Regions from separate parts of the Actinomadura geliboluensis genome, predicted to be linked through region 3. Evidence: riboswitches for the same ligand, from Rfam matches in the RefSeq annotation. Region 3 holds a riboswitch; each other region holds the start of a gene.
What was found. A riboswitch is a leader RNA that binds a small molecule or an ion and turns the genes downstream of it on or off. The one in region 3 is predicted to bind cyclic di-AMP.

Region 1 (7,369 bases), on a different contig from region 3:
GCGGGTGTTCCGGGCGGCTTCCGTGGTGAAGATCCTCATCGCGCTGGACTATCTGGAGCGGCATCGGGCTTCGGCGGCGGATCGGGAGCTGCTGGAGGTGATGCTGCGGTCCAGTGACGATGGGGCGGCCACGGAGTTGTGGGGGCGGGGCGGGCAGGGGGAGATCGTCGAGCGGATGGCGCGGCGGCTGGGGTTGGAGGAGGCGGCGCCGCCGCCTGCGGAGAAGCCCGGGTTCTGGGGGTATGCGGCGCTGAGTGCGCGGGATGTCGTGACGATGTACCGGCATGTGGACGGTTTCGTTCTGGAGCAGTTGCGGCGGGCGACGCCGCGGGGGACGGACGGGTTCGATCAGACGTTCGGGATTCCGCGGGTGGCGGACGGGGCGGCCGTCAAGCAGGGGTGGTCGGGGTTCGAGGCGGGGGCGCGGCCGGCCCTGGTGCGGCCCGATCTCGGCCTCGGGAGGCCCGTGCTGCACACGACCGGGGTGGTCGGGGACAAGATCGTGGTGGTGCTGACGCTGTGGCCGGCGGGTACGTCGTACCGGGAGGCGTCGCGGGGGATCACGGCGTTGACCAGGGACGTCCTGCGAGCGTGACGGGCGTCACAGGGTGGGGAAGGGTTCCGTGCGGGGCGGGTCATCGGAAGTGGTCGGGTTCGGGCGGGAACGGAAAACCCGGGCAAAGATCTGGGCTGTTTACCAGGTTGTGGGCGAATAGTCCTTCGCTGGCGTATGTAGCTTTTTTCTCCCAGGGGCAGGTGACGCCGAACGGGGGACAGGGTTGGCGGAAGCGGAAGGCACCCAGCCCGGGGTGCACGTTGCGGACCTGGAGGACCTTCGGGGGGCCGCGCACGACCGCGCGGTGCTGGCCGAGGCGCGGGTCGTGCTGGCCCGGCGGCTCGGCGTCCCGCCGGGGGAGGCTCTGCAGCATCTGATCTGGCTTGCGCGCGATCTGGAGATGGACCTGGCGGAGGCGGCGTCCCTGCTGGTCAAGGACAGCGGCGGCGGGCCGGTCGGGGCGGTGCTCGCGGGGCGGCGGGCGCCGCGGGCCGAGGGCGGCGCGGCGGAGCGCCAGGCGGTGCTGTCGGAGGCGGAGGAGGTCCTGCGCCGGGTGACGGCGGAGGACACGGCGGGGGACGCGGAGATCCTCGCCGAGGTGGGGGACGACCCCGTGGCGCGGGCGCTGCTGGACGGGACGCTCGACTCCTGCGCCCACCTGGTGCCGGTCGTCGGCCCCGACGGCGCCGTGGCGGACTTCCTGTACGCCGACCTCAACGGCGTCGCCAAGGACATGTTCGGGCGCGGCAGGGAGGAGCTGACGGGGCTCCGGCTGCTGCGCACGGATCCGGGGGCGGTCCTCAGCGGGCTGTTCGAGGAGTACGTGGAGGTCTGGGAGTCGGGGACGCGGCTGGAGCGCGACTCGTTCTCCTACACCACGGCGCAGCGGGGGCTGTCCCGCTCGTCCCGGATGAGCGTGCGGTGCGTCCGGGTGTCGACCGGGGTCTGCGTCACGTGGCGGTACCACTTCGCGGAGGACCGTGTCGCGCGGCGGATGGAGCGGGTGGAGCGGCTGGCGCTGATCGGCTTCGGGGAGTGGGACCTCGCGACCGGGGAGGCCGACTGGACGCCGCAGATGCTGGCGAACTACGGCCTCGACCCCGAGGAGGTGCCGCCGATGCCGCACGACCTGCCGAAGGTCGTGGCGGAGGACGACCTCCCGCTGATGGAGGAGGCCATCCAGACGATGTTCTCCCGCAAGGAGCCGGTGGAGGCCGAGCACCGGGTGATCGCGCCGGACGGGACGCCGCGGCACCTGTGGCTGTTCGCCGAGCCGGTGCTGGGCGAGTCCGGGCTGCCGATCTCGATCAATATCGTCTCGCAGGACATCACCCGGCGGCGCGGGGTGGAGCGGGCGCTGGCCGAGACCCGGCGGCAGATGCTGAAGCAGCAGGCGCGGACGGCGCAGGAGCGGCGGGTCGCGGTGACGCTGCGCCGCGCGATCCTGCCGGACGAGGACGAGATCGAGGAGCTGCCGGGCCTGACGGTGGCGCTGCGCAGCCTGGCGGCGGAGAGCACCGCCCGCATCGGCGGGGACTGGTTCGCGACGCGGGTGCTGCCGGACGGGCGGGCCGTGTTCGCGATCGGCGACGCGGCCGGGCACGGGCTGCCCGCGGCGGCCGCGATGGCGCGCACGAGGAACGGGCTGCTGGGCCTCGCGTGCACGGGCGAGCCCGCGGGGCGGCTGGTCGGCTGGCTGAACGAGCTGGTCGGGAACATGGACCCGCCGGCGACGGGCACCGCGATCGTCGGGCATTTCGACCCGGCCCGCCGGGTGTTGGAGTGGACGTGCGCGGGCCATCCGCCGCCGATCCTGGTCCGGGACGGCTGGGCGGCGCCGCTGGAGGTGGTCCGCGACCCGATGCTCGGTGCGATGCCCGGCTGGCAGTACACGACGATCACCACCGAGCTCGACCCCGGGGACATGCTGTTCCTCTACACGGACGGCCTGGTGGAGCGCAGGGACGCGGACCTGGACGAGCGCATCGAGCGCCTCACCGGCATCTTGCGGGATGCCTCGACCCGCCCCGACCAGGTGCTGGACGAGGTCCTGGCGCGGATGGAGCACGACCGGGCGGCGGACGACACCACGCTTTTCGCGCTGCGCGTCGAGTGACGAAGCGCACCCGGATCCGGTGGCGGGCAGGCCCTGTGAGCTAGGCCGCATGAGAACGGCCCCCGCAGGCCCCGCGAAGGGTGCGGCGGGGCATGCGGCCCGGAACCCCCCGGGTTTCTTTACCCTTTGGGCATTGGCTTGTAAGGCCCATGGGCAAAGGGCTGAGGGCCAGTTCGGTAAAGATCGGGAAGATGCCGGGGCCTGACGGTGTTGAAGGATCCTTGGAAGGGCTTTGAGCAGGCAAGACAGAGATTTGTGCCTGGTTTGCTTTTCCTCAGAAGGTTGGTACCTTCTATCCGGAATCCCGCAACGCACCCCATGCGTTGCCGCGCCGGTCGTCCGTTCCCAGGGCGGCCGAGGATCGCGGAGCGGTATCCGCACGCGATGCGCGCCAGACGATGCGCGCACCCCTCAGAGATCAGTCACTGAGATACATCCGATAAGTCTGCGCCGCATGTGCGGTGCGAGGCCGAGTCCGTGCCGGTCGAAGCGACCGGACGGAGCCGGGGACCCAACGTTCCAGGGGTGAATCGGCGCGACCCAGAGCCGCGCCGTAGGGCTGCTTCCATGCCCGAATCCGTCAGCTAACCCGGTAGGCGTCATGGAAGATAGGAGATTCCCTGCATGACCGGTCGTTTCGATCGACTTTCGCTCAACCGCTTCTCCCCCGAGGACAAGGCCGTCGGCGTCGCCGTGGGCGCCGTGCTCACCGGAGCCGTCGGACTCGCCGTCCTCAACCCCCTCGCCGGCGGCAGCGCCGCGGCCGAGACCCCGGCCCAGGCGAAGGCGGCCGTGGTGGCCGAGCAGGGCACCGCGTCGAAGCAGTCCACGTCGAAGCAGTCCGCGGGCATGACCCAGGCCGAGGCCCGCGAGGCCGGCTGGGGCGTCGCGCCGCGTCCGGTCAAGGCCTCCGAGGCCATCGCGCTCGCCAAGAAGCAGGTCGGCATCAGCGAGGGCAAGGGCGGCCAGACCAAGTTCCACAAGTGGTACGTCTCGACCCCGCACGCCAAGGCCACCGCCCAGCGCGACGGCGGCTTCTCGGTCAAGGCCTACAACGGCGCCCAGTGGTGCGACATGTTCGTGTCCTGGGTCGGGGCCCACACCGGCGTGAAGAACATGGGCTGGGACGCCTACACCGTCCAGCACGCCACCTGGTTCAAGAAGGCCGACCGCTGGGGCGACAAGCCCAAGCCCGGCGCCGTGGTGTTCTTCGACTGGAAGGACGGCTCGAAGGGCAGCATCGGCGACATCGACCACGTCGGCCTCGTCGTGAAGGACAACGGCAACGGCAAGATCAGCACGGTCGAGGGCAACAGCAACGACAAGGTGGAGAAGAAGGTCCGCGACAAGTCCGAGGTCGTCGGCTACGGCTACCCGGAGTACGCGTCCTGACGCTCCTCCCCCTAGCGCACGCATCGAAGGCGCCCGGCTCCGGCCGGGCGCCTTCGGGCGTTCCTGGAGGTGTGTCCTAAGTCGCCGTTGAAGGCGAGTAATGGGAAGCATTGACAGCCTTTGATGCTCCTTGGACCTCACTGGGGCGTTCCTGGAAAGGAATCCCTGGCAACGCGTCCGACCGGTCTCCGGCCCCGGCGGCCGGTCCGGTGCGCGGCGGGACCGGTGAGGGGAGGCCGAGCGGGTGCGCCCGGATGTCAGCGTGGTGGTGATCGCCTACAACGACGCCCGGCGGCTTCCCCATGCGGTCGCCTCGACGCTGGAGCAGTCCCTGGGCGGCGTCGAGACCGTGATCGTCGACGACGCCAGCACCGACGGCACCGGGGAGGTCGCCGATCGGATCGCCGCCGCGCGGCCCGGCCGGGTCCGGGCGGTGCACCTGCCGGTGAACTCCGGCGGCTGCGGCCGGCCCCGCAACGCGGGCGTCGAGGCCTCGTCCGGCCGGTACGTGATGTTCCTCGACAGCGACGACCTGCTGGACCGGCACGCCTGCCTCAACCTGCTCGCCACCGCCGAGGACACCGGCGCCGACCTGGTCTCCGGGCTGTGCGAGCGGGTCTTCCTGGACATGCCGGAGGGGGCGAAGGGGCGCGTCCGCCCCTGGTACCCCTGGCTGTACGAGCGCAGCGCCGTCTACGGGTCGCTGCGCGAGAACCCCGGTCTCCTTTACGACACCCTCTCCACCAACAAGGCGTACCGGCGCGGGTTCCTGGAGGAGCAGGGGCTGCGGTTCGTGGAGCGGCTGCACTACGAGGACCTGCTGTTCACCGCCGAGGCCTACCTGGCGGCGGAGCGGACCGCGCTGATCCCGCACCGCGTCTACCGCTGGCTCGTCCGGCGGCGGACGGGGGCACCGTCGATCTCCAACCGGCGGTCCGAGCCGGCCAACTTCGCCGACCGGCTGGAGATCCACCGGCGCATCGACATGCTGTTCGCGCTGCGCGGCGCGCACGATCTGCGGCGCGCCAAGGACGTGAAGTTCGTCAACCACGACCTGCTGCTCTACCTGCGGGAACTGCGCGGCCGCGACCCCGCCCACCGGGACCGGTTCCTGGAGCTCGCGGCCGGCTACCTGGCCGAGCTGGACCCGCGCGTGTTCGAGCTGGCCAACCCGCTGCCCGCGATCGCCGCGTACCTGATCCGCGAGGGCGACCACGCCGGGGCGCTGGCCGCCGCCGAGTACCGGCCCCCGCGCCGGCCCGTGCTCCGCGCCCGGCTGGTGGAGCGGGACGGGCGGGTCTTCTGGGGCGAGGGCGGGCCCCGCGGGGGGCTCGGCCGCCGGATCCTGGACGTCACCGGCCTCGGCTTCCACGTCCGGCCCCTGAAGGAGCTGTGCCCGGCCGGGACCGTGACGCGGCTGGAGACGCGCGGCGGCCGCGCACTGATCGCCGGGCATGTGCCGAACCCGCTGCGCCGGATCCCGCTGGACGCCGAGCTGGCCGGGACGCTGGAGTTCCGCGACCGGCGCCGCAGGGCGCGCCGGGCGCGGGTCCGCGTCGCCGTCCGGCACGAGGGCGACCGCCTGGCCTGGCGGGCGGAGTTCGACCCGGCCGCCGAGATCAGGCCGCTCGGATTCGCCGACCCCGTCTGGGACGCGTGGCTGCGCGTCCGGGCGGACGGCGAGGACATGGTCTGCCGCCTCGGCGAGGGCCGTGGATCGCCGCCGCTGGAGGGCGTCGCGCTGCCCGTCCGGCCCCGGCTGACGCGGCTGGCCGGAGACAGCCTCCGCTCCCGCCTCACCGGCCGCGGCGACCTGGCGTTCACGCTGGAGGCGGCGAGCCCGTGGGCGCGGCTGGCGAGGGCCGCCGCGCGGCGCGCCGCCACCTCGGCGCCGGGGCGGCTCGCCTGGCGCCGCGTCCGGGCGGTGCGGCGGGCGGCGGCCCGGCGGCTCACCGCGCGCCGGACCAAGATCGCCGTGTTCAACCGGGTGCTCAGCAGGCTGCCCGTCCGGACCGGCCTGGTGGTCTTCGAGAGCCATCTCGGACGCCACTACTCCGACAACCCGAAGTACCTCTACCGGGAGCTGCGCGGGACGGGGCGGCCGATCACGGCGGTGTGGGCGTACGCGTCCTCCCCGAAGGGGTTCCCCAAGGACGCCGTGCTCGTCCGCCGGGGTTCGTGGCGGTACTTCCTGGCGCTGGCGCGCGCCCAGTTCTGGGTGGACAACCAGGGCTTCCCCGAGGGCCTGCGCAAACGCCGTGAGACCACCTATATCCAGACCTGGCACGGCTCGGCCGTCAAGCCCATGGGCCTCGACCAGCCCCGCCTGAAGAGGGCCTCCGCCGGCGAGAGGGCCCGGCTGCGGCGGATGGTGGAGCGCTACGACTGCTTCCTGGTGCGCTCCGGGCACGACGTCGAGACGCTGTGCGCCGGCCTCGGGGTGCGCTCCGAGCTGCTCCCGGCCGGCTATCCCCGCAACGACCCCCTGGTCAACGGGGTGGACGGCGATCCGGAGCTGGCCGCCGAGGTCGCCGCGCTCCGCACGTCCCTCGGCCTGGACGATGGGCGCCGCGCCGTCCTGTACGCGCCGACCTTCTCCACCGGGCCGGACGGGCGCCCCGGCGGGCTGCTGGAGCCGCCCATCGACCCCGAGGTGTTCGCGCGGGAGCTGGGGGAGCAGTACGTGCTGCTCGTCCGGCCCCACTACCTGTGCAAGGCCAACGTCCCGCCCGGCGCCCGCGCGGTCATGCGGGACGTCGGCGCGGTGCCCGACGCCACGCTCCTGCTGCTGCTCGCGGACGCCCTCGTCACCGACCACTCCTCGATCATGTTCGACTTCGCGCTGCTGGACCGGCCGATCGTCCTGCACCTGCCGGACGGCCGCGACCTCGCCCCCGGATACCTCGACCTGAACCGGGAAGGGCCCGGGCCGATCACCCGCACCGAGCGGGAACTCGTCGCCGCACTGGCCGGGCTGGACGCGGCCGAGGCCGTCCACGGCCCCCGGCGCCGCGCGTTCGCCGCGCGCTTCGGCGAGCACGACCGGGGCACCGCCGCCCGGATGGTGGCGGACCGCTACTTCCCGGCCGCACGGCCGGGCCGCAGGAGTGAACGCACGAGCCGCAGGGGGAGCAGCCATGGCCGCACCGCGTGACGTCTTCATCGTGTGCAACAACGCCGACGACATGGGCGGGCTGCAGCGCTGGGCGCACCACATGGCGCGCCTGCTGGCCGGGCGCGGGGACCGCGTCACCCTCGTGGGGATCACCCGCGGCGCGGAGCCGTACCACCACGACCGCGACGGC
Region 2 (7,369 bases), on a different contig from region 3:
GGGTCACGTTGCGATCGCGTGCGAAGCCAGGTTCAAGCGAAGCGAGAACCTGATCGCGCAGCGAGCCGCAAGGCGAGCCGGAGCGATGCAGCGATCGCCGGTTTGCCCGTGGAAGGAAGGCGCCCCAGCGCCTGACGCCGAGGGCAAAACAATAAACCCGCCGGGGGCTTCCTACCGCGCCGCAGGAAGCCCCCGACGACCGAGGGGGCCGCGTTTCGCGGCCCGGAGGGGGGTCAGGAGATGCGGTTGGCGCCCGCGTAGTCGGAGCGGTCCGACAGCTTGGAGATCTTCACCACATCGCCGGTGCGCGGGGCGTGCAGGTACTTGCCGCCGCTGAGGTAGATGCCCATGTGGTGGAGGTTGCCGCCGAAGTAGACCAGGTCGCCGGAGCGCAGCTGGGACCGGGGGACCTTGGTGCCGAGCTGGTAGAGGTCGCCGGTGTAGTGCGGCAGGCCGGGCTTGCCGACCTGGGCGTAGGCCCAGACGACGAGGCCGGAGCAGTCGAAGCTGCTCGGTCCGGCGGCGGCCCACACGTAGGGGGAGCCGAGCTTGCCGTAGGCCTTGCGGGCCATCTTGGCGGGCAGGTCGGAGCCCTTGATGGTGGCGGTGAGGCCGGTGCGGGGGTCGCTGGCGTGCGTGGTGGACAGCTTGTCGAGGCGCTTCATCACCTCGGTGACCTTGGCCTTCGCCTCGGCGCGCGCCTTCTTGGCGTCCTCCCAGGCCTTCTTGACCTGGGCGGTCTTGGCCTTCGCGTCGCGTTCGGCGGCTTCGGCCCGGTCGATCTGCTTCTGCAGGGCCCGGACGGCGTGCGCCTGGTTCTGCACGAGGTAGGCGCTGTCGGACAGCCCGTCGGGGGAGCCGGTGGCGCCGAACAGCGCGTCGGGGGAGCCGGCGATGTAGTTGGCGGCGGCCATCCGGCCGAGGCGTTCGCGGGCGGGCGCGGCCTGGGTCCGGAGGGTCTGCGCGGTCGTGGTGGCGGCCTGCTCGGCCTTCTGTGCGGCCTTCAGGTCGACGCGGGTCTTGTTGTACTTCTCGGTGAGGATCTCGGCCTCTTCGTTCAGCGCGTCGAGGCTCTTGCGCAGGCCCTTCTCCGTCGTCGGAGTCGGGCTCGGCGTCGCCGCGGCGGCGAGCCCGAGCGGTGCGGCGTGCGCGGCGACGGGCGCGGTGGCGCCGAGGCCGACCAGGAGCAGGGCTGCCGCGGTGGCGGTGGGCGTGACGCGCCGCCGCCGGTGGGGGTCCGGTGCCAAGCCGGTGCTCTCCTCTCCACGCACGCCTACCGGGTTAGCTGACGGGTTCGGGCCAGGAGTCGCCCTACGGCGCGCGTGTCGCGCGCCGATTCACCCCGGGGGTGTGGGTCCCCGGTTCTCCCGCCGGGCGGGAGATTCGGCGTTCCGGTCGCAGCCCCGGGGGGTGGGACTCCGGACGACCGGATCTCGGGAAGATTACAAAGGATCGGCAAAGTTGGCCAATCGGGCGGGCGCGCGGCCCGGTGCGGCCCGCTCGGGAATGCGGGAGGGGCCGCGGAGCGTAGAATGGAGTGCTGCCGTGTTTCTGCGGCGACTCTCCTGAAACCTCACGCAAGGTAACCCGCATGCCCATCTCCACGCGCGACGACCTCCGGAACGTCGCGATCGTCGCCCACGTCGACCACGGAAAGACGACGCTGGTCGACGCCATGCTCTGGCAGTCCGGGGCCTTCCGCGAGAACCAGGACGTCGACGACCGGGTCATGGACTCCAACGACCTGGAGCGCGAGAAGGGCATCACCATTCTCGCGAAGAACACCGCGGTCAAGCACAACGGGCTGACGATCAACATCATCGACACCCCGGGCCACGCCGACTTCGGCGGCGAGGTCGAGCGCGGGCTGTCCATGGTGGACGGCGTCGTCCTGCTGGTGGACGCCAGCGAGGGCCCGCTCCCGCAGACCCGGTTCGTGCTGCGCAAGGCCCTCGCCGCGCGGCTCCCGGTGATCCTGGTGGTGAACAAGACCGACCGTCCCGACGCCCGCATCGACGAGGTCGTGGACGAGACCTACGAGCTGTTCATGGACCTCGACGCCGACGAGGACCAGATCGACTTCCCGATCGTGTACGCGTCGGGCCGGGCGGGGCGCGCCTCGCTCGACAAGCCCGCCGACGGCAGCATGCCCGGCAGCGACGACCTGGAGCCGCTGTTCAAGGTCATCACCGAGACGATCCCGGCGCCGTCCTACGACCCGGACGCACCGCTCCAGGCGCATGTGACGAACCTGGACGCCTCCAGCTACCTCGGCCGGATCGCGCTGTGCCGGATGCACGCCGGGACGATCAAGAAGGGCCAGCCGGTCGCCTGGTGCCGCCACGACGGCAGCATCGAGCGGGTCAAGATCACCGAGCTGCTGATGACGGACGCGCTCACCCGCAAGCCCGCCGAGGAGGCCGGGCCGGGCGACATCATCGCGATCGCCGGCATCCCGGACATCATGATCGGCGACACCATCGCCGACCCGGACGACCCGCGCCCGCTGCCGCTGATCACGGTGGACGAGCCGGCGATCTCGATGACGATCGGCACCAACACCGGGCCGATGGCGGGCCGCGAGAAGGGCACCAAGGTCACCGCGCGCATGGTCAAGGACCGCCTCGACCGCGAGCTGGTCGGCAACGTGTCGCTCAAGGTGCTGCCGACCGAGCGGCCGGACGCGTGGGAGGTGCAGGGCCGCGGCGAGCTGGCCCTCGCGATCCTCGTGGAGAACATGCGCCGCGAGGGCTACGAGCTGACCGTCGGCAAGCCGCAGGTCGTCACCCGCGAGATCGACGGCAAGCGGCACGAGCCGGTCGAGCGGCTCACCGTCGACATCCCCGAGGAGCACCTCGGCGCGGTCACGCAGCTGATGGCGGTCCGCAAGGGCCGCATGGAGCAGATGACCAACCACGGCACCGGCTGGGTGCGGATGGAGTTCCTCGTCCCGGCCCGCGGCCTGATCGGGTTCCGCACCGAGTTCATGACGGAGACGCGCGGCACCGGCATGGCGCACCACGTGTTCGAGGGCTACGAGCCGTGGTTCGGTGAGCTGCGCACCCGCCCGTCGGGGTCGCTGGTCGCCGACCGCGCCGGCGCCGCCACCGCGTACGCGATCACGAACCTGCAGGAGCGCGGCACGTTCTTCGTCGGGCCGACCACCGAGGTGTACGAGGGCATGATCGTCGGCGAGAACTCCCGCGCCGACGACATGGACGTCAACATCACCAAGGAGAAGAAGCTCACGAACATGCGGTCGTCCACCGGCGACGAGCTGGAGCGGCTCACCCCGCCCCGCCTCCTGTCGCTGGAGGAGGCGCTGGAGTTCTGCCGCGAGGACGAGTGCGTCGAGGTGACGCCGGCGAACGTCCGCATCCGCAAGGTCGTGCTGGACGCCAAGGAGCGCGAGCGCATGCGCGCCCGCACCAAGCGCGCCGGCTGAGACCGGCCCGCCCCGTAGTGCGAAAGAGGGCGGCCCCGCGGTTCCGAGAACCGCGGGGCCGCCCTTCTTCGTGCTCAGCTCACTTCAGCTGGACGGTCCCGGTGACGTCGGCGGCCAGGCGGAGCTGGTCGCCGTCGCGCAGGGGCGCCTCCACGCCGCGGGGCAGCCGCTCGCCGTTGACGAACGTCCCGTTGGTGGAGCCCTCGTCCCGCACCCAGGCGGTGCCTGACGGGTCGAGCCAGACCGTCGAGTGGCGCCGCGACACGTTGTCGTACTGCGTGAACGTGGCCGCCACCGGCGACTGCCCGGCGTCCCGGCCGAGCACGAGGTGCTGGCCGACGGACACCTTCAGCTCGCCCGTGGGGAACTGCACCCGCAGGACGGGCGTGCCCTGCTTCGGCAGGGGCCGCAGGCACGAGTCGCATTGCGCGGCGCCCGGGTTGCTCAGCACCGCCTCGCAGTACGGGCACATGAACGCCGTGCTGTCGGGGGCGGGGGGACGCTGGCCCTGGTCGTGCGGCAGCAGCGTCGCCTCGCGGCCGTGCGGCGGCAGCGGCGGCTGGCCCCCGTGCTGGGGACCGCCGTGCTGGGGACCACCGTGCTGGGGACCACCGTGCTGGGGACCACCGTGCGGGGGGCCGCCGTGCTGAGGGCCGCCGAGGGGCGGCTGCCCGTGCGGCTGCGGCGGCGGGCCGAACTGGTGGTCGGCCGGCTGCGGGGCGCCGTACTGGTCCTGCTGCGGTGCGCCGCCGTACTGGTCCTGCGGAGCCCCGTACTGGTCTTGCGGGGCACCGTATTGGTCCTGCTGGGGCGCGCCGTACTGGTCCGGCTGAGGGGCGCCGTACTGGTCTTGCTGGGGGGCGCCGTACTGGCCCTGAGGAGCGCCGTACTGGTCCTGCGGGGGCTGGTACTGCGGCTCGCGCTGCTGCTGGTACTGGTCGGACGGCGGCTGCGGCGCGCCCCACTGGTCCTGCGGCTGCTGCGGCTGCTGGGGCATGCCCCACGGGTCCGCGGGCTGCTGCCCGGGAGCCTGGCCCCCGTGCGGCGGGCCGCCCTGGTGGGGGCCTCCCTGCTGCGGAGCGCCGTGCTGCGGCTGCCCGTACTGGCCGGGCGACTGCTGCTGCCCGGGCGGCGGACCCCACTGGTCCGGCTGCGGCGGCTGCGGCGGGCCCCACTGGTCGGGCTGCTGCCCGGGCGGCGGGCCCGGCTGGTGCTGCGGGGACTGCTGCCCGTACGGATCGTGCGGCTGCGGCGCGCCGTACTGCGGCTGGCCGTGCTGCGGGCCGCCGCCGTACTGGCCGCCCTGCGGCTGCTGGTCGTCGTACCCGCCCGGCCCCTGCCGGTGGGCGCCGCCTCCGCCGCGCGCCAGATTGGCCCCGCAGTTCATGCAGAGCAGGTCGCCCTGCTGGTGCGGCTCACCGCAGACAGGACAGTTCAAGGTCGCCATGACACATCCCCCGAGCGCACCCCGGCGCGGTCGAGCCTCGACGTCAGGTGCTCCATGTCACCCCTTCGCGGGATCCCGATGTAGTACACCCGCCTTCCCTCCGGCCCTTCGTCCACGGACACCTGCACTCGGGGCCCTGTTCCTTCTCCAGTGTTCCCGACGTCGGCCAGTGCCCCGTACCGCCGCCGTCCGAGCGGAGACAGCGGGACGACGCGCTGGTTCGCCGACCCCCTCCAGAGTAGGGAGCCGTCGCCGGAGTGTCGCCCCCCCGGATTGAGCCGATCGACGTACGGTCCGGTGATCACCGCGTCGCACATGTCGAGGATCTCGCGCGTCTCACCGCCTCGGCAGAGCCGAGAGTAGACATATCCGCTGTATACCAATATGTCCAATGCAATCGTCTCACGGTCGAGGGTGTCCCGCCACGCGTGGATACCGCGCAGCAGGGCCCCCAGCGCGGCCGGCTGCTGGAACGGCTCACCACCGGAGATGGTGACGCCGTCGACCGGTCCGGGCAGGGACGCGAGCCATCCTAAAACGGTCTCGACGGGCACCGCGCGCCGCGGGTCGGCGTCCCAGGTGTCCCTCGACAGGCAGCCGTGACAGTGCAGCGTGCAGCCCTGCGTCCAGATGCCCGCGCGGATTCCGGGGCCGAGTGTGGTCACGGGATAGTGCGCCTTGGCGAGCAGGAGCGTCTCGCCGGCGCCACCCGCGCCGGCGCCGCCGTCCCCGGTCACTGGAGGTCCAGGTGGACGATGCTTCCCTCGCGCCGGATCGCCGTCACGGTGACCTTCTCGTCCGGCACGAGTTCCCGGTCGAACAGCGCGCGCGCCAGCGGGTTGACGAAATGCGACTCCAGCGCCATGCCGATACCGCGCCCGCCCTTGTCCAGCTCCTCGGTGCACCATTCACGGAGCGTCGTCAGAGCCTCGCCCTTGACGGCCAGGGAGAGGCGGTGCTCCTCGGTGACCCGGCGGCAGATGTTCGCGAATTGCAGGTCGAAGATCTTGTGCGCGGCCTCGGCGGAGATGAAGTCGAACACCACGATGTTGTCGCCGAACCGGTTGAGCAGCTCCGGCCGGTTGAGCACCTCGGTGAAATGGTCGGCGACCGCGCCCTTGATGCGCTGCTCGACCTCGTCGTACGACATCCCGGGTGTGATGTTCTGCACACGGTCGGCCGAGGCGAGGGGGAACGCGTCCCGGGTCGTGAGGTCCCGCCCCGGGACGTACATCCCGAGGTTCGAGGTGAAGATCAGGATCGACTCGGAGAAGTGCACGGTGTTGCCGCGGCCGTCGGTGAGCCGGCCGTCCTCCAGGATCTGCAGGAACTTGTCCAGGATCCGCGGGTGCGCCTTCTCGATCTCGTCGAACAGGATGACCCGGAACGGGTCCTCGCGGACGGCGTTGGTCAGCTCGCCGCCCGCCTCGTGCCCGACATAGCCGGGCGGCGACCCGATCAGCCGGTCGCCGGACCCCTCGCCGGAGAACTCGCTCATGTCGAAGCGCAGGTAGGCGGACTCGTCCCCGAACACCAGCTCGGTGATCGACTTCGCCAGCTCCGTCTTGCCGGTGCCGGTCGGGCCGGCGAAGAACAGCACGCCGCGCGGCCGGCTGCCGGACCGGGTCGCCTGCGCCCCCGACAGGCCCAGCACCGCCCGTTTCAGTATGTCGAGGGTCTTGGTGACGGCCTGCGGCTGCCCGATCACCCGCTCCGGGACGCGCTTCTCGCCCTCCAGCACCCGGCGGCGCAGATGGCCGCGGCTCCACGGGTTGTCGAGCACGCCGAGCTTGTAGGTGCGCACCGCGTCCGGCAGGTCGGTGAGGCCGACGCCCCGCTCCTTCGCCAGCCGCGTCACCTCGATCATCGACTGCAGGGTCAGCCCGTCGGCCTGCTCGGCGAACGCGTCGCAGGCCGCCGCCGCGGCCTCGTCCGCCCCGATGTCGGTGACCCCGAACGCGCGGGCCAGCAGCCGCGCCGTCTCCTGCCGGTCGCCGAGGTGCGGCCGCGGGATCGTGATCTCGCGGATGTTCTCGTTGTCGGCGGTCAGCCACGGCGGCAGGTCGCCGGGCCGCTCCACCAGCCACAGGATCGGGTTGTAGAGCGGCTTCGGGCGCGGCCCCGACACCCGGACCGGCCGCGCACCGCGCGACAGCTTCGCGCAGAACCGGAAGAAGTCGCGCTCGGCGGGCTCCAGGTCGGTGGGCGTGCGGGCGATCCGGGACGCCGAGTCGATCACGAACGCGGCGCGGACGTCCTCCTTCGGCCGGGCCACCGCCGCCAGGTACCGGGTCAGACCCTCCAGCGACGGCTTGTCGTCCGCCTTGATCTTGCCGAGCAGCCGCTCGGCGGCGCGCATCGAGTCCTCGTCGCCGTCGCCGGGAATGATCTGCAGCCCGTCCACCGGGTCGTAGACGGCCATGAAGGACGCGCCGCTGGAGCGCAGCGCCTCCCACAGCAGGGCGCGCAGCGGGAGC
Region 3 (7,369 bases):
GATCTCGATAGACGCGCTGTCGTCGCGCGGCGCGCAGCTGCACAAGATCGAGCTGGTCCGGCCGCGCAACGTGATCGCGAAGAACACGGTCGAGGCGCTGCAGTCGGGGATAATCTTCGGCTTCGCCGGCCAGGTGGACGGCATCGTCGAGCGCATGTCGGACGAGCTGGCCGAAGACCCCGACGAGGTGACGGTCATCGCCACCGGCGGCCTCGCGCCGCTCGTGCTGGAGGAATCGCGCAGCATCGACGTCTTCGAGCCGTGGCTGACGCTCATCGGGCTGCGCCTCATCTACGAGCGCAACACCCCGTAGGGGGCGAAGTCGTTCGCGGCGCGTCCGGCGGGCTGGATAGCCTTGGGACGTGAGTGACGAGACCTTCGACGAGCTCCCGGAGCAGATGCGCGTGCGCCGGGAGAAGCTCGACCGGCTCCGCGAGAGCGGGATCGACCCCTACCCGGTGACCTTCCCCCGCACGGCGACCATCGCCGAGATCCGGGCGAAACACCCGGACCTGGAGCCGGGCACCGAGACGGGTGAGAAGGTCGGCGTCACCGGTCGCGTCATGCTCATCCGCAACACGGGCAAGCTGTGCTTCGCCACGATCCGGGACGGCGGCGGCGACCTCCAGGTCATGCTGTCGCTGGCCAACGTCGGCCAGGAGCAGCTCGACTTCTGGAAGCGCGAGGTCGACCTCGGCGACCACATCGGCGTCGAGGGCGAGGTCATCACGTCCCGCCGCGGCGAGCTGTCGGTCATGGCCGACCGGTTCGCGATCACGTCGAAGTGCCTGCGCCCCCTGCCGGAGAAGCACGCCGGGCTGACCGACCCCGAGGCGCGGGTCAGGCAGCGCTACGTCGACCTCATCGTCAACGACGAGGCGCGCAAGATGGCGCGGATCCGCAGCGCGACCGTGCGCGCGGTGCGCGACTTCTGGCACGAGGAGGGCTACCTCGAGGTCGAGACGCCCATGCTGCAGCCCATCCACGGCGGCGCGGCGGCACGTCCGTTCAAGACGCACATCAACGCGTACGACATGGACCTCTACCTGCGCATCGCGATCGAGCTGTACCTGAAGCGGCTCGTCGTCGGCGGCATCGAGAAGGTCTTCGAGATCAACCGGAACTTCCGGAACGAGGGCGCGGACTCCACGCACAACCCGGAGTTCACGATGCTGGAGGCCTACGGCACGTACCTCGACTACAACGACATGGCCGACCTGACCCAGCGGATGTACCAGAAGGCCGTCGTCGCGGCCCTGGGCACCACGGTGGTCGTCCATGACGGGGTGGAGATCGACCTCGGGCTGCCGGAGTGGCCGCGCATCACGCTGTACGGGTCGGTGTCGGAGGCGCTCGGCGAGGAGATCACGCCGCACACGCCGATCGAGGACGTCCGCAAGCTCGCCGACGCCCGCGGCATCTCGTGGGACCCGAAGTGGGGGCAGGGCAGGCTCGTCCAGGAGGTCTTCGAGGAGCTGATCGAGCACACGCTCGTCCAGCCCACGTTCGTCATGGACTACCCGGTCGAGACGTCCCCGCTGACCCGCCAGCACCGCGAGGAGCCGCTGCTCACCGAGAAGTGGGACCTCATCGGCTTCGGGACGGAGCTCGGCACCGCCTACTCCGAGCTGGTCGACCCGGTCGAGCAGCGCCGCCGGCTCACCGAGCAGTCGCTGCTCGCCGCGGGCGGCGACCCGGAGGCCATGCAGCTGGACGAGGACTTCCTGCGCGCCCTGGAGTACGCGATGCCGCCCACGGGCGGGATGGGCGCCGGCATCGACCGGATGATCATGGCGTTCACCGGCAAGGGCATCCGGGACACGATCCTGTTCCCGCTGGTCAAGCCCGAATAGTGACCGGCAGGTCGCGCAGGCCCCGCAGGACGAGGTTGTCCCGGTAGACGAGGCCGCCGCCCGCGGGATCGGTTCCGGCGAGGGCCACGTCGCGCTCGAAGAGCTTCTTCAGCGCGACCTGGCCCTCAAGCCGGGCCAGTGGAGCGCCCAGGCAGAAGTGGATGCCGTGCCCGAACGACAAGTGACGTGGCGTGTCCCGGCCTTCGGTGTAGCGGGTGAGGTCGAGACGGTCGGGATCGTCGAAAACGGCCGGGTCGCGGTTGGCGGCACCGGTCAGTAGTAGGACGAGCCTTCCGCGTTCTACGGGCGTACCGTCCAGCTCGACGTCCTCTAGGGCCGCCCTGAGCGTGAGCTGGACGGGCGGGTCGTAGCGGAGGAGCTCCTCCACGGCCGCTTGGACGTTCTCAGGCCGCGCCCTGAACAGCTCCAGCTGCGCTGGATCGCGCAGCAGCGCCAAGGCGCCGTTCCCTATGAGGTTCACGGTCGTCTCATGGCCCGCCACGAGCAGCAGTACGCACGTCGCAAGGAGTTCCTCCTCCGACAGGACGTCGCCGCCGTCCGAGACGCTCACGAGGGCGCTCAGGAGGTCGTCCTGCGGGCGGGCGCGCCGCTCGGCGGCGAGATCCCGGAAATACGCGGCGAACTCCTCGCGGGCCGTCTCGCGCTGGGCGATCTCGTCCTCCGGCAGGAGGAAGTCGGGGTCGAGGCCGCGGGCGAGGCTGTCGGACCAGCCCTTGAACAGGTCGCGGTCCCGCGGAGGGACGCCGAGCATCTCGCTGATCACGATGACGGGGAGCGGGTACGCGAGCGTCGCGATCAGGTCGACCTCGCCGGACACGCCGTCCAGCAGCTCGTCGACCAGCGCCTCGACCCGCGGCCGCAGCCGCTCGACGAGCCGCGGGGTGAACGCCTTGCTCACCAGCCGCCGGAGCCGGGTGTGGTCGGGCGGGTCCAGGGTGAGGAACGACCGGTTCCGGACCCGCGACTCGCGCCACAGCCCGCCGCCCTCCGGCCGGTGCCCGAACCGGGGGTCGCGCAGGACCTGCTCGCACAGGTCATAGGACGTGGTGACGCGCAGGCCGACCTCGGTGCGGTGCAGGCGGCGCCCACCGGCCGCAAGGCGCCGGTAGTGCGCGTACGGGTCGGCCCGGAACGCCGGATCCCCTGGATCGAAACCGAGCACCGCCGCGGCCTCGGCCTCCACGACCTGGGCTGTCCTGTCCTCCATATCCCCAGTCACCCGGAGATCAGACGACATGTCAATAGTGCTCCGGGCGCCGCGCGCGCCGGGCTTGTCGCCCTGAAGGTCGGGGTTGATCGCTTTCGCGTGCTCCGCCCCGTCTCGGGGGCTAATCCGGCGGGCCGCAGGGGCCATCCCGCACGCGGTGACGGTGGCGGGCCGGGGCCTCATTGCCCCTGGCCCATGGTGGTCAGGCGCTTTCGCGGATCACCAGTTCGGGGCGCTGGACGACCTGCCGGTGCTGGTGCGACTTGCCCTCGCCGATCTCCGCCAGCGCCAGTTCGGCGGCCTCCCAGCCCAGCTCGCGGCGCGGCTGCCGGATCGTGGTCAGCGGGACGGCGGCGCTCGCGGCCAGCTCGATGTCGTCATAGCCGATGACGGCGATGTCGTCAGGGACGCGGACGCCGAGCCGGGTCAGCTCGTTGATCAGCCCGATGGCCAGCAGGTCGTTGGCGCAGAACACGCCGTCCGGCCGCGGGGACAGGGCCATGACCTCGTGGGCGGCGGCCTGGCCCTCGGTGGGGCTAAGGGCGTCCTGGACGAGCGTGATGGGCTCGCCGAGACCCGCCTCAATGAGCGTGCGGGCGGCGCCGTCGCGGCGGTCGACGCAGGGCAGCGGTTCCGGGACGCCGGTCACGAACACGATCCGCTCGCGGCCGATGCCGAGCAGCCGCGCGGCGGCGATCTCCCCACCCGCGAAATGGTCGACCCGGGCCGAGCACGCGTCGGCCGAGTCGCGGTCGATCACCACGACGCTCATGCCGGCGGCGCGCAGCCGGGAGATGTCGCCGGGGTTCCCTCCGACGGGGATGATCAGGACCCCGGCGGCCTGCTGCTCCTCCAGGAGCTCCAGCGAACGGCGCTCCTTGGCGGACGAGTGGTCGCTGGAGAGCCAGAGGGCGTCGTGGCCCGCCTCGTTGAGGGCCGCCTCGGCGCCGCGCGCGACATCGGACGCGTACGGGTTGGCGAGGTCCTCGACGACGATGCCGAAGGCGCGCCGCGGCTGGTCGCCGAACTCGCCCGCGGTGCGCTCGGGGCGCCGCCGGAGCCGGCGCGCGGACTCGTTCCGCACGAATCCGAGCTCCTCGATCGCCGCGCGGACGCGGTCACGGGTAGCTTCGGCCACGAGGTCTGGCCGGTTTAGGACATTCGAAACGGTCCCAACTGAGACTCCAGCCCGCCTCGCGACCTCACGAATACTGGTCTGTGGCAACTCGCTCCTCGTCCCGACCCAGGAGTGTTTCCCCAGGTAGTGGAGTTATGCGCGGTACAGAGCGAATCGAGCGACTACGGAACGTCGCCGATCGGACGCATACCGCATTTGGGCAGCGCTTGACGGGCCGGATCCGGCCGCCTAGCGTTCCGAGCCGAAGCGTAGCTTGAAACGATTCACGATCTTGCTCAGCGGCAAGACGCGGCGAGTCCGACGAGGAGGGCCGGATGCGGATGGCTGGCGATCTCATCCCGTCTCCCTCGGACGACCAACGAGTGAATCGTCACCCGGAGTTCCCCCGTACGACCCCGCAATCGGCCAGGCGGCCACCTCCGGCCAAGCTCGTGAGACAGCAAAGGAACCCGATGATCTAAGTCCGGAGGGCTCCGGACCCGGCAACCCAACGCGCGTACAGATCGAGGCCCAACCCGTGCCTGTGCAGCGGACGGCTGCATCCCCGCGGTCATCACCACGGACGAGGGAGGACGGAGTGGAAACAGCCACACTCGCACGTCGTGGCACCGACGATTTCGGGCTGAGCGAGGAGGAGATCCGGCTGCTCGCCCAGATCGCGAGCGGTGTCACCGCCGATGTGGCGGCACGCAAGCTGGAGCTGAGCGCACGGACCTTGCGGCGCCGGTTGCGGACGATCTGCGACCGGCTGGAGGTCAACACTCCTATCGAGGCCGTGGTGTGGGCGGCCCGGAGGCAGCTCATCTAGCCGGCTTCACCCCCCGACGCTCGCCAGGGGACGGGCGAGCGTCACCGAGAGATCCAGGCGGCGAACCGAACTCCGTCCGACCCCGCAGCGGCGGCGCCGGCGCCCTGGCAGGTAGGTCCCTGCAGGTGGCGTCGCCGCGGACGGCGTTCAACCCCCCATGGATCCCATAGTCATGCGCACCTCCGCAGTCATGCGCACATTCGCGGAGTAGGCGCACACCCACTCAGCCTTGCGCACACCCGTGCTCGCGAGCGCACGCGCTTCGGTGGCGGGAGCCAGGCGTCCCGGACCGAGCGTGGGCCGGGTCAGGCGACGCGGACGCCGCCCGCGAAGGGCCGCCCGTCCATGGAGGCGATCTTCACGACGTCGCCGGTGTGCGGCGCGTGGATCATCTTGCCGCCCCCGATGTACATCCCCATGTGGTGCAGGTCGGCGTAGAAGAACACGAGGTCGCCCGGCTGGAGCTGGCTGCGGGACACGTGGGTGCCGGCGTTCCACTGGCTGCCGGTGTAGTGCGGCAGGTTGATGCCGACCTGCTTGTAGGCCCACATCGTCAGGCCGGAGCAGTCGAAGGTGCTCGGCCCGGAGGCGCCCCAGACGTACGGGCGGCCGAGCTTGCCCATCGCGTACCGCAGCGCCTGCGCGGCCTTGCCGGTGCCGATGACGGGGAGCTTCGCGAGCTGGGACGGGTCCCGCTTGACGATCGTGCCGCGGACCTTCTCGTAGGCGTCGGTGACCTTCTTGCGCTGCGCGTCGAGCTGGGTCCGCAGCTGCTTGACCTGCGCGGCGCGCGATTCGGCGGACTTGCGGGCGCGCTGGGCGGCCTGCATCGCCTGCATGAGGCCGAGCACCTTGGTGCTGTCGCGCTTGGCGAAGTAGTTGAGGGTGGCGGCCTGGTCGAGGACGGCCTGCGGGTCCTGGGAGGCGACGAACGAGACCGTCGGATCGGAGCCGCCCTGCATGTAGCTGGTCGCGGCGAGGGTGCCGACCTTCTGCCGGATCGCCTGGAGCGACTTCTCCTGCCGCTCGGCGTTCTCGGTGGCGACCTCGGCGGCGCGCTTGGACTGCGCGAGCTTCACCTTCAGGCCGTTGTACTGCTCGGTGAGCTGCTCCAGCTGGTCGGCGAGCTTGAAGGCCTGGGAGCGGAGTTCTTTGGTGGACGGCTCGGGATCGGCGTGCGCGACGGCGACGGTGTGCGGAGCGGCCGTCAGCGCGACGAGCGCGCCGGCCACGGTGACCGCGCGGCCGCGGAAGCGTCGAAGGGAAGCAGACCGCGAGTGCTGCACGAGTTCTCCTCTCCTCGACCGCCTACCGGGTTAGCTGACGGGTTGGGGCCGGAGCAGCCCGTCCGCGAGCGTGCGCGGGCCAGGCCGCGGCGCTGCGGATTCACCCCTGCCGGCCGCTGCTTCGGGGCAATCCCCGGAAACGCTCCGAAAGTGGGTCCCCGGCTCCCCGGGGCGCTGGTTCGCGGCCCGTGGACTCGGCGGTTCGGCCTCCGTTCTGCGGGTGGCCGATGTCAGCGATGGACACTAACGGAATGCGGATTGGATGCCAACCAGATCCTGAGAAGTCGCAGGTCGGACGGGCGGGGCGCGCTTCCACCGGCGGCCTCCGGGGGCGCTGAGCGATGTGTTCTGGGTCACTTTCCAGAGGCCCGAGCGGCCTATCTAGTCGCTTTTATCTAGTCACCCTTCTGCTGTGCTCACCACGCGTATGCGCACGCCGACGTTCGGCAAGGTCCGGTGTTCGATAATCTCGCCTGTTTGTGGAGGTCGTGATCCGGCGTGCCCGTACCGCCGATGTTCAGGAGATCCGCAGGCTGGTCGATCTGTACGCCGGGTCGGGGCGACGCCTGCTGAAGAAGTCGACGGTCAAGCTGTACGAGGACGTCCAGGAGTTCTGGATCGCCGAGGACGTCCAGCGAGGGACGCCTGGGCGCGTCGTGGCCTGCGGGGCCCTGCACGTCATGTGGGAGGACCTCGCGGAGGTCCGCTCCGTCGCGGTGGACAAGGGGTACGGCGGACGCGGCATCGGCCACCGCATCGTCGCCCGGCTGCTGGAGACGGCGCGTGAACTCGGCGTGCGGAGGGTGTTCTGCCTTACCTTCGAGGTGGACTTCTTCGCGCGCCACGGCTTCGAGCAGATCCTCGGTACACCGGTGTCGCCTGAGGTGTATGAGGAGCTTCTCCGCTCTTACGACGAAGGCGTGGCAGAGTTCTTGGACCTCGACCGGGTCAAGCCGAATACGTTGGGCAACACCCGGATGTTGCTTCGCCTGGAGGACTGCCCCAAATGAGCGATTCCCCCCACCGCGGACGGCGTTACCAACCGCCGCAGGGCCA
Region 4 (7,369 bases), on a different contig from region 3:
ATTGGAAACGCGTGTTCAGCACCATGTTCTGCGCCACGTCGAGGTGCACCGGCTTGCCCCCGTCGTTGGCATAGGTCGAGATCGTGCCGCGCGTGCGCAGGACGGCCAAGTCCAGTGCGAGGTTGGCGCCGAGCGCGACCTCGGCGACGATGTCGACGCCGTCCGGAGCGATCTCGCGGATCGCGGCGGCCGGATCGCCTTCGCGGTAGTTGACCACGTGGTGGGCACCGGCGGCGGTGGCGAGGCGGGCTTTCTCCGGGCCGCTGACCGTGCTGATCACGGTGGCGCCCGCCCAGCGGGCGAGCTGGATCACCGCGTGCCCGACCGCCCCGGCGCCGCCGGCGGCGAGCACCACGCGGCCGCTGAGCGCGCCGGGTCGCAGGCGGCGCGGGCCGTCCTCGGCCATGGTGAGCGCGCGGTGCGCTGTGAGCGCGGGGACGCCAAGGGCCGCGCCGACGTCGAAACTGACCTCGTCCGGCAGGGGGACGGCCTGCTCTGCGGGCACGACGGTGAACTCGGCGGCGGTTCCGGTGGGCCGTCCGGCGGCGGCCATGAACAGCCAGACCCGCTGCCCGATCCGGCTCCGGTCGACCCCGGCGCCGACAGCGTCGATCACGCCGGCTCCGTCCAGATGGGGCGTGACCTCCGGGAACTTCAGGGGCGCGCCGGAACGGGCCTGCCAGTCGGCCGGGTTGACCCCGGAGACGGCGACCCGGACACGGACCTCGCCAGGGCCAGGCTCGGGCACATCGCGGTCGACGAGTTGGAGGACGCCGGGGCCGCCGTTGGCGCGGTAGATGATCGCCTTCATGGTCCGTCCTAGCCGATCGGGACTTCGCTGGAGCGGGACTCGACGGCGTCGAGGGCGGCGCGGGTGGCCCGATCGAAGGCGATCTCACGGACCGCCATGTTGGCCACCAGGTGGGCGGGGTCGGCCGTGCCTGGGATGAGCAGCACGTTGGGGGCGTGGTGCAGCAGCCAGGCGAGGCCGACCTGGGAGGGCGTGACGCCGAGCGACTCGGCCGCGGCGTGGACGGCCGGCTCATCGGTGACCTTGGGCAGGCCGGGAAAGGCCCCGCCGAGCGGGAAGAACGGCACCCAGGCGATGCCCTCGGACGTGCAGAGAGCCAGCATGGCCTCGTCGTCACGGGAAACGACGCTGTAGGCGTTCTGCACGCAGACGATGCCGGCCGGGAGGGCGCGGCGCAGGTTGGCGAGGCTGACGCTGCTCAGGCCGATCGCTCCGATCTTGCCCTCGTCGCGGAGGGCGATCATGACCGCGAGCTGATCGTCGAGGTCGACCACCTGATCCCCGGTGGGACGCAGCCCGGGGCCGGTGTCGAGGCGGCGGAGGTTGACGACGGGGAGCTGCTCGACGCCGAGGCCGCGCAGATTCTGCTCAACGCCGGCCCGCAGTTGTTCGGGCCGCTGCGCGATTCGGAGCGGCAGGCGTCCTGCCGGGTCGGGCTCGGCGCCGACCTTGGTGACGACGAGCACGCCGTCCTCGGGCCGCAGGGCTTCGCGGATCACGGCGTTGGCGAAGCCGAAGCCGTAGAACTCGGCGGTGTCCACATGGTCCACGCCCAGCTCGACCGCGCGGCGCAGCAGCGCGACGGCGTCGCCGGGACGGTCGCGCAGGCGCTCGAGCTGGGCCGCGCCGTAGCCGACGCGGGACACGGTGCGTCCCGCGAACGAAGCGGTCGCCGGGCTGGCCTCACGTTCATCAGGTGTCTCCATGCCCTGCACCGTACGAACATCAAATGACAGATGTCAATATCTGTCATCCGAACTACGTAGGCGGCCGACAGGCTGACAGGCTGACAGACTTTGACATCCGTCAGTCCGTTGCCGTACGTTCGCGCCCGTAGAGGGACGGGGAGATCTGATGCGCGCAGGCCCGCTCGACGCGGAGACGATCGTGTCAGCCACCGAAGAGGTGCTGCGCCGCCACGGTCCGGAGAAGACGACCGTGCTCGATGTCGCGCGGCTCCTAGGGGTGAGCCACGGCAGCGTGTACCGCCACTTCCCGTCCAAGGCGGCGCTGCGCGAGGCCGTGATCCGGCGCTGGCTCGACCGGGCGCGCGACCAGCTCACCGCGACGGTCCGGGCCTCGGGCCTGGCCCCGCCCGACCGGCTGCACCTCCTGCTCACCACCATGTTCACCACGAAGTGGACGAAGGCCCGCGAGGACCCGGAACTCTTCGCCACCTTCCGGGTGCTGGCAGCGGATCACAGCGCAGTCTCGTCCGCCCATGTCGACTTCCTGCTCGCCGAGATCCGCGCCATCATCGCCGACGGCATCACCGACGGCACCTTCACACCCGGCGACCCAGACGGGATCGCGCGCGCCGTCCTCGATGCGACCACGCGCTTCCACGACCCGATCCACGCCGCAGAGTGGCACTCCCCCGAGACCGAAGCGGAGTCCGAAGCCGTCATCTCACTCATCCTCAACGGCCTCCAAACCCGCTAACCCCCGCACCGACCCGCGAAACGGCTGGTTCCCTCGGAAGAGGTAGATCGGCGAAACCCGAGGCCGGTGAGTGCTTTCTGCCTGTGGGGCGCTTGCGAGGGGTCCGGGGGCGTTTCGGGCAGTTCGCCATCGTTGGTGCTCACTTGCCCCCCGGGCGCGTGCGAGGGGTCCAGGGGCGCCTCGGGGGTCGGTTGGCCGGGGGTCGGTCGGCCGGTGGGGTTGGCCCGGGGGGGTTGGCCCGGGGGGTTGGCCGGGGATCGGTCGGCCGGGAGGTTGGCCGGGGATGGGTTGGCCGAGGGTGGGTTGGCCGAGGGTGGGTCGGCCGAGGGGTGGGTCGGCCGAGGGTGGGTCGGCCGAGGGGTGGGTCGGCCGAGGGTGGGTCGGCCGAGGGTGGGTCGGCCGAGGGGTGGGTCGGCCGAGGGTGGGTCGGCCGAGGGGTGGGTCGGCCGAGGGGTGGGTCGGCCGAGGGTGGGTCGGCCGAGGGTGGGTCGGCCGAGGGGTGGGTTACATGGTGAAGGCTTCTATGAGGGTCCAGATGGCGAGGCCGGCCATGCACAGGCCGCCGATGCGCTGGACGGTCTTCAGCGGGACCCTGTTGGCGATGAAGCGGCCCGCCAGGAGGGCCAGGGCCGAGACCGACATGAGGGCGGCGGCGGAGCCGATCGCCGTCGGCAGCCATCCGTTGGTGGCGGCCAGGTTGGCGGTGGTGATCTGGGTCAGGTCGCCCCACTCGCTGATGAACACGGCCGTGAAGGCGGCCACGTAGGACGGCCAGAACCGGGTGACCCTCTGGCCGGCCTTGTCGTCCTCGTCGTCGTCCCCTCCGCCGCGCATCAGCACGATGGCGCCGAAGGCGAACAGGGCGGCCGACACGAGCTTGACGGCCATGCCCGGCAGCAGGCTGAGCAGGCTGCCGGCCCCCACGGCGATCGCGACGTGCACGATGAACGCCGTGGACGTGCCGAACCACACGTAGAGCGGACGCATGCGCGTGCCCATGGCCAGTGAGGCGAACATCGTCTTGTCGGGCAGCTCGGCGAGGAAGATCAAGCCGAACGCGGTGAGAATCGCGAGCGGGTCCAGGGTCATGGGCGGTGCCTTCTTACGGGGCCGGGCCGCGGACTTCGGCCGGCACCCTGGCGGGCGACGGGAGGACCACTCGGCCCGGCACGATCGGACGGCCCGCACGGTCGTACGGGCCACGTCATGCCGTGGCCGAAGGTCTCGTCCACCCCTTCGCGGGGCCCGATGGCCGGGACGTCCAAGGATGTCCAGCGTGTCGACCAGCGGTATTACAGGACTACTCCCCTTCGCCGGGCCCCAGTGTAGCCAACACATCCGGCAAGGCATTAGACCGGCGCGGCAAAGGAGCCGTCCCTGAATGGAAGCGTCCCCGTCACCCGGGAACGGGTGACGGGAACGCCGGTCGGGGGAAGCGTGTCAGGCGACGCGGACGCCGCCGGCGAAGGGCCGTCCGGCGAGCGGGCTGATCTTGACCACGTCGCCGGTCTGCGGAGCGTGGACCATCTTGCCGTTGCCGATGTAAAGCCCCATGTGGTGCAGGTCGGCGTGGAAGAACACCAGGTCGCCGGGCCTGAGCTGTGACATGGACACGTGCGTGCCCGCGTTGTACTGGGCGCCGGTGTAGTGCGGGAGGTTGATCCCGACCTGGGCGTAGGCGTACAGGGTCAGGCCGGAGCAGTCGAAGCCCTTGATGTTGGCGCCCTGCGCGGTGCCGTAGGACGGGCCGGACGCGGTGCCGCCGCCCCAGGAGTAGGGCACGCCGAGCTGGCTCAGGGCGGCTCGAACGGCGGTCATGGCCTTGGCCGAGGCGCCGCCGGGGTCCACGTTGGGGATGGGCCCGCCGTTGCCTCGGATGGGCGTGCCGACGCCCAGCTTGGCTTCGACCTTCTTGAGCCTGGCCTGGAGCTCCTTGCGCTTCTTCTTGGCCTCGTCGGTGAGTTCGCGCACCTGCTTCGCGCGCGCTTCGGCCGATTTGCGGGAGCGCTCGGCGGCCTGCATGGTCTGGAGCAGGTGGGCGACGCGGTCGCCGTCCTGGCGGGCGAAGTAGTTGAGCGTGGCCGACCGGTCAAGGACGCTCTGCGGGTCCTTGGCGGAGGCGAAGGCGACGGCAGGGTCCGCTGGGCCGTTCTTGTAGCTGTCCGCTGCGAGCTTGACGATCCTGGCGCGGGCGTCGTCCAGCGCCTTCTTCTGGCGGGCGGCGTTGCCCTCGGCCACCTTGGCGGCGCGCTGGGCCTGCTTCAGCCGCTCGCGCAGGCCGTTGTACTGCTCGCTGAGCTTCTCGGCGTCGTCCGCGAGCTTCTTCTGCTGCGCGGTCAGCTCCCGGCGGGACGGCTCGGGCTCGGCGGAGGCGGGCGCCGGTGCGAGGAGCGCCGCGGCCACGGCGGCCGATATCGCCCATGCCGTGACGGTTCGGGGGGTGCGGGTGCGGCGTTTCGGCGTGCCGATGACGGCAGCGCGTCGCTGCATGCGGTCGTCCTCCTCTGTGCCGCCTACCGGGTCAGCTGACGGGTTCGGGCCAGAGTCGCCCTACCGCCCCGCGAAGGGAGCGGATTCACCCCGGTGGAGATCGGGTCCCCGGTTCCCGGGCCGATGGGCCACGGGATTCGGCGTCGCCATCGCCGCCCCCGGCGGGGGCTCGTCACGGTGGCTCCTACGCAGCGTAGGAGATAGCCGCCTCATTCGCCACTCAAGCCGCGGATTACGGCAAACGTCCCAGACGCATCAGCAGAGCAGGGCCAGCCGACCGATCGCGAGAGCCGCGCCCGCGAGAGGCACCGCGACCGCCGCCGCCACGAACACCGGCGCCACCACCCGGAACGCCCCACGCGGCTTCACCTGCTCACCGGCCTCCAGCCGCCGCACCCGCGCCGCCAACGCGTCCATCCCCGCCCCGACCGCCCCCAACTCTCCACACGCGCCGAACGAGCCGGTCTCGACAACCACACCGCAAACGTCACGGGTTCCAGGCCCGCATGGCATGCCGCCCGCTTCACGCGACCCGGTCGCGGCGAGCGAGCCAGTCGCGTCGAGCGAGCCGGTCACGTCGAGCGAGCCGGTCACGTCGAGCCGGCCGGGCGCGGCGAGCGGGCCGGTCACGTCGAGCCGGCCGGGCGCGGCGACCACTCCGCCAATGTCGTGGAGTTCGGCTGTGTAAGGGGCGCCGGTCACTTCGGATGAGGGTTGTGAGCCTGTTGCTGCTAGTGAACCGGGCGGGTTGGGGGTGCCTGGTGGTGAGGCGAGTGTGTGTAGGGCTTTGACGAGGGTTCGGGGGCCGTGGGTGTGCGCTGCTGTGTCGTCCGCTGCCATTTCGAGTAGTAGCGGTAGCCGTGCTTTGGCTCGGCGGACGGTTGGTAGCCAGGGGAGGAGGGCGTGCGCCAAGTCCAGGACGAGCAGCAGTGCATGGTGGCGTTGCCGGAGGTGGGCTCGCTCGTGTGCGAGGACGGCTCCGAGTTCGGCGGCGCTCAGTGCGTCCTGGGCTCCCGTGCTGACCACGATCGCGCGGCGGCGCGCGGACAGGGAGTAGGCCACGGGCACCGGGTGGTCGAGTACGAGGACGTCCGCGTGCCGGGTGTGCTGGCGGGCGACGAGGCGCAGCATCTCCCAGTGGCGGCGGCGGTGCCGCAGGGCCCGGACCAGGCGCGGCACCCCGCGGGCCAGCCTCGTCCCGCACGCCGCCAGTAGGACCAGGCTCGCCACGGCCGCCGCGATCATCGCCTGGGTCTCGTGGTGGGGCAGGCAGTCGCGCAGCAGCGTCAGCAGTCCGTGTCCGGGCCCCGGGGGCGAGATCAGCGCGACCGCGACGACTCCGGCGCTGGCGATGACGGTGCCCGCGAGCGCGGCCGTCCAGCAGGCGACCGCCGTCCGTGGGCCGAGGGCGCCGGCCCGGATCCGATCGAGGACCGGCCCGGCCAGGCACCCCAGCAGGACCGCCGAGGCGACGAGCGCGCCGACCAGGACGATCACGGCGTCACGCCTCGTCGCCGTCGGACGTCCGGCGGCGCAGGGCGTCCAGCAGGTGGCGGGCGTCCTCGGCGGGGACGCTCTCGGCGAAGCGGGCGAGGATCGCGCCGTGGTCGGGGGCGTCGGTCAGCGCGTCCAGCATCAGTTCGACGGCGTACTCCTCACGCGCCCTGGTCGGGCCATAGCGGAAGGCCGTCCCGTCCTGGGTGCGTTGTAGGAGCCCCTTCTGTGCGAGGCGTTCGGCCACGGTCTGGACGGTGTTGTAGGCGAGCGCCTTGTCGGAGTCTTCGTTGAGCTTCGCGAGGAGTTCTCGCACCCGCAGTGGTTCGGGTGCCGCCCAGAGGACGTCCATGATGGAGCGTTCGAGCGACCCGCCCAGTCCGGCCACGCGCTCACCTCCGTCCTGCCCACATTGTGCCGGAGCACCGGTGCGCCGGGTCAGTGGTGGTACTGGTGCACGACGGCGTGGCCCTTGCCTCGGCCGATCATCCACCGGTTCACCGGCGTGGTGACGATGAAGGCGAGCAGGAACGCTATGGCGAGCGCACCCCAGAACAGGGGGTCCGCCAGGCCGGCGTCCATCGCTCCCGGGATCGCCACCATGGCCGCGTTGTCCAGCACTTCCATGACCGCGATCGAGACGGTGTCGGCGGCCAGCGCCACGCCGAACGCGGCGCGCAGCGTCAGCCCCGCCTTGAGGACGCCGCGCATGGTCAGGGCGTACCCGAAGACGAACGCGAGGAAGACCGCCAGGACGATCGTGGCCACGTTCGACCACCCCAGCGCCGTCCCGATCACCATGCCGAGCACCTCGCCGATGGCGCAGCCGGTCAGGCAGTGCAGCGTCGCCTGAGCCGCCATCCCCCACGACACCGACCCGGCGCCCCCATGCCCGTCCGCATGACCGCCCGC

Region 1: linked by a shared signal. The riboswitch ahead of ACGFI1_RS42520 (C40 family peptidase) and the one ahead of ACGFI1_RS22530 (C40 family peptidase) in region 3 are both predicted to bind cyclic di-AMP.
Region 2: linked by a shared signal. The riboswitch ahead of ACGFI1_RS07945 (C40 family peptidase) and the one ahead of ACGFI1_RS22530 (C40 family peptidase) in region 3 are both predicted to bind cyclic di-AMP.
Region 4: linked by a shared signal. The riboswitch ahead of ACGFI1_RS30370 (C40 family peptidase) and the one ahead of ACGFI1_RS22530 (C40 family peptidase) in region 3 are both predicted to bind cyclic di-AMP.

The regions. Positions count from the first base shown of each region.
Region 1 covers NZ_JBICUA010000021.1:17,984-25,352, forward strand. The annotation lists gene ACGFI1_RS42510 (hypothetical protein) at 1-595, shown strand, start outside; gene ACGFI1_RS42515 (PP2C family protein-serine/threonine phosphatase) at 810-2,672, shown strand; cyclic di-AMP (ydaO/yuaA leader) riboswitch at 3,130-3,286, shown strand; gene ACGFI1_RS42520 (C40 family peptidase) at 3,297-4,064, shown strand; gene ACGFI1_RS42525 (bifunctional glycosyltransferase/CDP-glycerol:glycerophosphate glycerophosphotransferase) at 4,309-7,218, shown strand; gene ACGFI1_RS42530 (glycosyltransferase) at 7,202-7,369, shown strand, end outside.
Region 2 covers NZ_JBICUA010000002.1:523,308-530,676, forward strand. The annotation lists gene ACGFI1_RS07945 (C40 family peptidase) at 234-1,247, opposite strand; cyclic di-AMP (ydaO/yuaA leader) riboswitch at 1,255-1,399, opposite strand; gene typA (translational GTPase TypA) at 1,592-3,445, shown strand; gene ACGFI1_RS07955 (FHA domain-containing protein) at 3,525-3,917, opposite strand; gene ACGFI1_RS07960 (hypothetical protein) at 3,960-4,976, shown strand; gene ACGFI1_RS07965 (4Fe-4S single cluster domain-containing protein) at 4,880-5,629, opposite strand; gene ACGFI1_RS07970 (AAA family ATPase) at 5,626-7,369, opposite strand, start outside.
Region 3 covers NZ_JBICUA010000006.1:521,082-528,450, reverse strand. The annotation lists gene ACGFI1_RS22555 (type III pantothenate kinase) at 1-313, shown strand, start outside; gene lysX (bifunctional lysylphosphatidylglycerol synthetase/lysine--tRNA ligase LysX) at 399-1,853, shown strand; gene ACGFI1_RS22545 (cytochrome P450) at 1,840-3,081, opposite strand; gene ACGFI1_RS22540 (LacI family DNA-binding transcriptional regulator) at 3,284-4,306, opposite strand; gene ACGFI1_RS22535 (LuxR C-terminal-related transcriptional regulator) at 4,797-5,027, shown strand; gene ACGFI1_RS22530 (C40 family peptidase) at 5,333-6,313, opposite strand; cyclic di-AMP (ydaO/yuaA leader) riboswitch at 6,317-6,523, opposite strand; gene ACGFI1_RS22525 (amino-acid N-acetyltransferase) at 6,793-7,323, shown strand; gene ACGFI1_RS22520 (RDD family protein) at 7,320-7,369, shown strand, end outside.
Region 4 covers NZ_JBICUA010000010.1:279,615-286,983, forward strand. The annotation lists gene ACGFI1_RS30350 (NADPH:quinone reductase) at 1-811, opposite strand, end outside; gene ACGFI1_RS30355 (aldo/keto reductase) at 820-1,737, opposite strand; gene ACGFI1_RS30360 (TetR/AcrR family transcriptional regulator) at 1,886-2,473, shown strand; gene ACGFI1_RS30365 (TMEM165/GDT1 family protein) at 2,978-3,562, opposite strand; gene ACGFI1_RS30370 (C40 family peptidase) at 3,914-4,963, opposite strand; cyclic di-AMP (ydaO/yuaA leader) riboswitch at 4,969-5,116, opposite strand; gene ACGFI1_RS30375 (M56 family metallopeptidase) at 5,219-6,460, opposite strand; gene ACGFI1_RS30380 (BlaI/MecI/CopY family transcriptional regulator) at 6,465-6,845, opposite strand; gene ACGFI1_RS30385 (DUF4396 domain-containing protein) at 6,896-7,369, opposite strand, start outside.